DNA from 3 places in the Ancylobacter sp. GW821-FHT10E12 genome. Region 1 is predicted to be linked to each of the others. Evidence: predicted binding sites of a transcription regulator. Region 1 holds the regulator's gene; each other region holds the start of a gene.
What was found. Region 1 encodes HrcA, which represses chaperone genes, less so after heat shock. Its sites were predicted from a motif close to GTTAGCACTCNCNNNNNGNGAGTGCTAAC; they were not measured.

Region 1 (2,267 bases):
GCCGCGGCTCGCCCTGGACGATGCCGCAGGACACCGCCGCCACATGGTCGCGCAGCGGGATCGCCGGGATCATGCTGCGCGCCTTCATCCAGGAAAGGCAGTCATACAGCGCGATCCAGGCACCGGTGATCGAGGCGGTGCGGGTGCCGCCATCGGCCTGGATGACGTCGCAATCGACGGTGATCTGGCGCTCGCCGAGCTTTTCGAGATCGACCACCGCCCGCAGCGAGCGGCCGATCAGCCGCTGGATCTCCTGGGTGCGGCCGGAGGGCTTGCCGGCGGTCGCCTCGCGGCGGGTGCGCTCGTGGGTGGCGCGCGGCAGCATGCCGTATTCGGCGGTGACCCAGCCGCGGCCCTGCCCCTTGAGCCAGGGCGGCAGCCGCTCTTCCAGCGTCGCCGCCACGAGGACATGGGTCTCGCCGAATTTCACCAGGCAGGAGCCCTCGGCATGGCGCAGCACACCGCGCTCGAAGCTGACGGCCCGCATCTCGTCGGAGGCGCGGCGGGACGGACGCATGGTGATGTCTCCATTGCTGACGGGCGCCCCTTGTAAGGGGCAGCGCCCGACAATCGCAAGCGCTTAAAGCCTGTGCCTTGTATGGGTCGGCGCGAAGGCCGATTATATGTTTCACATGAAACGCCTTTCCGGCGAAACGAGCGCTGCCATGCCCCTCGATCCGCTTCTGGCCTCCAGCTCCCCCTCGCTCGCCAAGCTCGACGAGCGCTCGCGGGAGATTTTCCGGCAGATCGTCGAAACCTATCTCGCCACCGGCGAGCCGGCGGGCTCGCGCAACATCTCGCGCCTCATTCCGATGACGCTGTCGCCGGCGTCGGTGCGCAACGTCATGGCGGATCTCGAAGCCGCCGGCCTCATCTTCGCGCCGCATACCAGCGCCGGGCGGCTGCCGACCGAGCGCGGACTGCGCTTCTTCGTCGATTCGCTCCTGGAGATCGGCGACGTCTCGGAGGAGGAACGCAACGCCATCGAGGTGCAGGTGAACGCGGCCGCCCGCGCGCAGACGGTGGACGGCGTGCTGGCGGAAGCCTCCAACATGCTCTCCGGCCTGTCGCGCGGCGCCGGCGTCGTCACCACCACCAAGAGCGACGCGCGGCTCAAGCACATGGAATTCGTACCGCTCGACGCGACGCGGGCACTGCTCATCCTCGTCTCGGACGACGGCGAGGTCGAGAACCGCCTGGTGCCGCTGCCCGCCGGCCTGCCCTCCTCCGCCCTGGTGGAGGCGACGAATTTCCTCAATTCGCGCACCCGCGGACGAACCCTCTCCGAATTGCGCGTCGAGGTGGAGCGCACGCTCGCCGCCCGCCGCGCCGAACTCGACGAGGTGACCGCCCGCGTCGTCGCCGCCGGCCTCGCCTCCTGGTCGGGCGGCGACAAGGCGGAACGCCGGCTGATCGTGCGCGGCCAGACCAAGCTGCTGCAGGATCTCCGGGCGATCGAGGATCTCGAGCGGGTGCGGCTGCTGTTCGACGATCTCGAGGCCAAGCAGGAGGTCGTCGACCTGCTCGGGCGGGCGGAGGACGCGCAGGGACTGCGCATCTTCATCGGCTCGGAGAACAAATTGTTCTCGCTTTCCGGATCCTCCACCATCGTCGCCCCCTATCGCGACGGCCAGGGCCGGGTGGTCGGCGTGCTCGGCGTCATCGGGCCGACACGGCTGAACTATGCCCGCATCGTGCCGATGGTCGATTTCACCGCGCGGGTGGTGAGCCGGGTTCTGGCTGGCACCGGCATCGACGCGGCTTGATTTTTTGCCGCCATCACCCGATATGGCGGGCGCATGCGGGTGCGACGGCAACCGCAAATCCATTCCTCCGACGAGGCAGTCATGACCGAAGACAACCACAAGCCGGCGGACGCTTCCGATGAGATCGCCGGCACCCCGAGCGAAGAGACCGTCGGCGGTGCCGCTGAAGCCGCCGAGGAGGCCTTTGCCGCCGAGCGCGAGCGCTACGAGGCGGAAATCGCCGCGCTGAAGGACAAGTTCCTGCGCGCCTTCGCCGAAGCCGACAATGTCCGCCGGCGCGCCGAGCGCGAAGTCGCCGATGCCAAGCTTTACGGCATCACCGGATTCGCCCGCGACGTGCTGTCGCTCGGCGACGATTTCGAACGCGCCCTCGGGGTGATCGACGCGGAGGCCCGCGCCAACGCCGACGGCACGCTGAAGACCCTGCTCGACGGCATCGAGCTGACGGCGCGCAGCCTCAACCAGACGCTCACCAAGCATGGCGTCGCCCGCATCGAGGCG
Region 2 (2,267 bases), on a different contig from region 1:
ATTAAATGATGCGAAGTCGGAAAGGGCGGTGATCAGGCGATCCCGTTCGCGTTTTCCGAGCGCCGTTCCCGATCCGCGCTTCGGCCGGACCGGGCAACTTTCATCAGCACCCGTGAACGCGAGGAGAAACCCATGACCGAGGCCGCTGCTACCCCCACCCCGAAGAAGACCGTCAAGGCCGCCGCCGCCGCTTTCGAGTCGGCCCTGCCGAAGATGGAAATGCCCAATCTCGAAGTGCCCGCCGCCGTGCGCGAAATGGCCGAGAAGAGCGTCCAGAGCGCCCGCGACGCCTATGAGAAGATGAAGTCCAGCGCCGAGGAAACCACCGACCTCCTCGAGGACACCTATTCGACCGCCTCCAAGGGCGTCGCCGAATACAACACGATGGCGCTGGAATCCCTGCGCACCAACGTGAACGCGACCTTCGACTATTTCAGCGCCCTGCTCGGCACCAAGAGCCTGTCCGAGGCGGTGGAGCTCTCCACCGGCCACCTGCGCAAGCAGTTCGACGTGCTCTCCGCCCAGGCCAAGGATCTCTCGGTCCTCGCCCAGAAGGTCGCTTCCGAGACCGCCGAGCCGATCAAGGCCTCGGTCGAGAAGAACATGAAGAAGGCTTCCTGAGCGTCTCCACCGCTCCGGCCCTCAAAACCCGGCCTGCCCCCGCAGGCCGGGTTTTTCGTGCGTGCGCCGGCGCTTGCGCCTGACGATTTCCCGTCCGGCGGAATTTCGCATACCCTACCCGGATCCTCGCCTTGACTCCGCCATGCGGCCTGCCTATCTCGGCAGCGGCTTTGGCACTCGCTTGCCCTGAGTGCCAGCCGGCCTGCCCACCGGGCGCCATGCCGGCGCCATAGAGGAATAGCCGAGGATCACCGATGGCCAAGCTGAAATTCCGTCCCCTGCACGATCGCATCGTGGTGAAGCGCATCGACGCCGAAGAGAAGACCGCCGGCGGGATCATCATCCCCGACAGCGCCAAGGAAAAGCCCTCGCAGGGCGAAGTCGTCTCCGTCGGCCCCGGCGCTCGCGACGAAGCCGGCAAGCTCGTCCCGCTCGACGTCAAGGCCGGCGACCGCGTGCTGTTCGGCAAGTGGTCCGGCACCGAGGTGAAGCTCGACGGCGTCGATTACCTCATCATGAAGGAATCCGACGTCATGGGCATCGTCGGCTGATCTGAGCCGCACGAGCCCGCGCGACCGGCTGTCCCCGCGCCGCCCTCGAGGCTGACCGCGCGCGACGGCCGGATCCGACACAATTCAGGAGTGAGCCTCATGGCTGCCAAGGAAGTTAAATTCTCGGTCGAAGCGCGCGACAAGATGCTGCGCGGCGTCGACATCCTCGCCAATGCGGTGAAGGTGACGCTGGGTCCGAAGGGCCGCAACGTTGTCATCGACAAGAGCTTCGGCGCGCCCCGCATCACCAAGGACGGCGTCACCGTCGCCAAGGAGATCGAGCTCGAGGACAAGTTCGAGAACATGGGCGCCCAGATGGTGCGCGAAGTGGCCTCGAAGACCAACGACCTCGCCGGCGACGGCACCACCACCGCCACCGTGCTGGCCCAGGCGATCGTGCGTGAGGGCGCGAAGTCGGTGGCCGCCGGCATGAACCCGATGGACCTGAAGCGCGGCATCGACCTCGCCGCCGCCGAGGCGATCAAGGACATCGTCAAGCGCGCCAAGAAGGTGAAGTCCACCGACGAAGTCGCCCAGGTCGGCACCATCTCCGCCAATGGCGACGTGTCGATCGGCGAGATGATCGCCGGCGCGATGCAGAAGGTCGGCAACGAGGGTGTCATCACCGTCGAGGAAGCCAAGACCGCCGAGACCGAGCTCGAAGTGGTCGAGGGCATGCAGTTCGACCGCGGCTATCTCTCGCCCTATTTCGTCACCAATGCCGAGAAGATGGTCGTCGAGCTCGACGATCCGTACTTCCTGATCTTCGACAAGAAGCTCTCCGGCCTGCAGCCGATCCTCCCGGTCCTCGAGGCCGTGGTGCAGTCGGGCAAGCCGCTGCTCATCATCGCCGAGGACGTCGAGGGCGAGGCCCTGGCCACGCTGGTCGTCAACAAGCTGCGCGGCGGCCTCAAGGTCGCGGCCGTGAAGGCGCCGGGCTTCGGCGACCGTCGCAAGGCCATGCTCGAGGACATCGCCATCCTCACCGCCGGCCAGGTCATCTCCGAAGAACTCGGCATCAAGCTTGAGAGCGTCGGGCTCAACATGCTCGGCCGCGCCAAGAAGGTGATCATCGAGAAGGAAAAGACCACCGTC
Region 3 (2,267 bases), on a different contig from region 1:
GGGTCACCGTGTCGAGCTTGATGCCGAGATCGTCGGAGATCGCGGTGCCGCCGGTCAGGATGGCGATGTCCTGCAGCATGGCCTTGCGACGGTCGCCGAAGCCCGGAGCCTTCACGGCCGCGACCTTGAGGCCGCCGCGCAGCTTGTTGACGACCAGCGTGGCCAGGGCCTCGCCCTCGATGTCCTCGGCGATGATGAGCAGCGGCTTGGAGGTCTGCACCACGGCTTCGAGAACCGGCAGCAGCTCCTGGAGGCCCGAGAGCTTCTTCTCGTGGATGAGGATGTAGGGATCCTCGAACTCGACGCGCATCTTCTCGGCATTGGTGATGAAGTAGGGCGAGAGATAGCCGCGGTCGAACTGCATGCCCTCGACGACGTCGAGCTCGGTCTCGGCGGTCTTGGCTTCCTCGACGGTGATGACACCCTCGTTCCCGACCTTCTGCATGGCCTCGGCGAGATACTTGCCGATTTCGGAATCGCCATTGGCGGAGATGGTGCCGACCTGGGCGATCTCGTCGTTGGAGGTGACCTTCTTGGCGTTCTTCTTCAGGTCCGCCACGATGGCCTCGACCGCGAGGTCGATGCCGCGCTTCAGGTCCATCGGGTTCATGCCGGCGGCCACCGACTTGGCACCTTCGCGGACGATCGCCTGGGCCAGCACGGTGGCGGTGGTGGTGCCGTCGCCGGCGAGGTCGTTGGACTTCGAGGCCACTTCGCGCACCATCTGGGCGCCCATGTTCTCGAACTTGTCCTCGAGCTCGATCTCCTTGGCGACGGTGACGCCGTCCTTGGTGATGCGGGGGGCGCCGAAGCTCTTCTCGATGACGACGTTGCGGCCCTTGGGGCCGAGCGTCACCTTCACCGCATTGGCGAGGATGTCGACGCCGCGCAGCATCTTGTCGCGCGCATCGCCGGAAAACTTGACTTCCTTGGCAGACATATCCTGAAACTCCGATGAGTTATGGGTTCGCGGTTCGGAGTCCGGGAGCCGCGCGGCGCTCTATCGGAGAGGCCGGGCTCGCGAACTCCGGCGGATCACGCGGCCTTCTTGGCCGAGCCGGCGCCCTCGACGATGCCGAGGATGTCGGATTCCTTCATGATGAGGTACTCGACGCCGTCGAGCTTCACCTCGGTGCCGGACCACTTGCCGAACAGCACGCGGTCGCCGGCCTTGACGTCGAGCGGGACGAGCTTGCCGGCTTCGTCGCGGGCGCCGGGGCCGACGGCGACGATTTCACCCTGCGAGGGCTTTTCCTTGGCGCTATCGGGAATGATGATCCCGCCTGCGGTCTTCTCTTCCGCATCGATACGCTTGACCACCACGCGGTCATGCAGGGGACGGAACTTCATCGGTTCTCTCCAGAAAGTCTTGAACGATCGGTGAATTTGCCGAACGACGCCGGTTCGGGCATCCATTGCGGATCTGCCGCCCCCATGCATCGTCGGCGTCCATCTAGGTGGCAGCCGGGAGGCGCGCAAGAGGTGGCGGCGGATTTTTAGCAGTCATTCCATGAGAGTGCCAGCACCGATTGGCGCCAGCTGTCAGCACTCTGTCGCCTATGCTGCCAGCGCATTGATATTGAACGGAAAATGCAAATTTTACGCTTGCCCGACTCCGGCGGTGCGCCCATCATTTCGTGGCTTTATTCGCGAAAGGAGGTTCCGCATGGCATCCGACGCTGCGCCGGTCTCGGCGGATTTCGTCAAGCAGATGAGCGGCTACGGCCTGACCACCGCCCACATTCTCTACCGCCGGCCCGACCATCTTTTTCTGCTCCAGACCTATCTCTGGCAGCACTACGATCTGTGTCCGCATTTCCCCGAGCTGACGCGTTTCCTCGATTTCTGGAAGCGCGAGCTGGAAGGGCCGCTGCATTCGGTGACGGTCAGCCATTCCCGGCTGATAAAGCCGGCGGAGCTGCGCCCGGTGGACGGTATTTTCCGGCTCAACTGAACCATGGGCGGAGATTGGCCGGCGGGCTTTCGTGCAGAATGCCCTCTCATTGCCGCTTTCAGCGTGTTATGAGGGCGCCTAACGAGGTGCCGACCGGGCGCCTTGCGGTGTCGTAGGCATTTGGTCAGGCTCGTGGATCATCGTTCTCCGCGCACGTCGGAGCTGTTGAGCGCGCTCGTCACCGCCCATTCGGCGGAACGGATCGGCGTCGGCGAAGTCGTGCACGCCCTGCGCAACCGTGCGTTCGGCCTGTCGCTGCTGCTGCTCGGCCTGCCGAACTGCCTGCCCATGCCGCCCGGCATCCCGGTGATCT

Region 2: a site for HrcA is predicted at 791-819, ahead of groES (co-chaperone GroES). Genes of this name have one in related genera too.
Region 3: a site for HrcA is predicted at 1,496-1,524, ahead of groES (co-chaperone GroES). Genes of this name have one in related genera too.

Annotation. Positions count from the first base shown of each region.
Region 1 covers NZ_JBXASN010000005.1:209,484-211,750, forward strand. Annotated here, with positions in the region: gene rph (ribonuclease PH) at 1-517, opposite strand, end outside; gene hrcA (heat-inducible transcriptional repressor HrcA) at 666-1,766, shown strand; gene grpE (nucleotide exchange factor GrpE) at 1,848-2,267, shown strand, end outside.
Region 2 covers NZ_JBXASN010000003.1:5,715-7,981, reverse strand. Annotated here, with positions in the region: gene AC1RU4_RS04285 (phasin) at 133-621, shown strand; gene groES (co-chaperone GroES) at 876-1,172, shown strand; gene groL (chaperonin GroEL) at 1,272-2,267, shown strand, end outside.
Region 3 covers NZ_JBXASN010000004.1:71,636-73,902, forward strand. Annotated here, with positions in the region: gene groL (chaperonin GroEL) at 1-940, opposite strand, end outside; gene groES (co-chaperone GroES) at 1,036-1,350, opposite strand; gene AC1RU4_RS06370 (usg protein) at 1,667-1,954, shown strand; gene AC1RU4_RS06375 (exopolysaccharide biosynthesis protein) at 2,120-2,267, shown strand, end outside.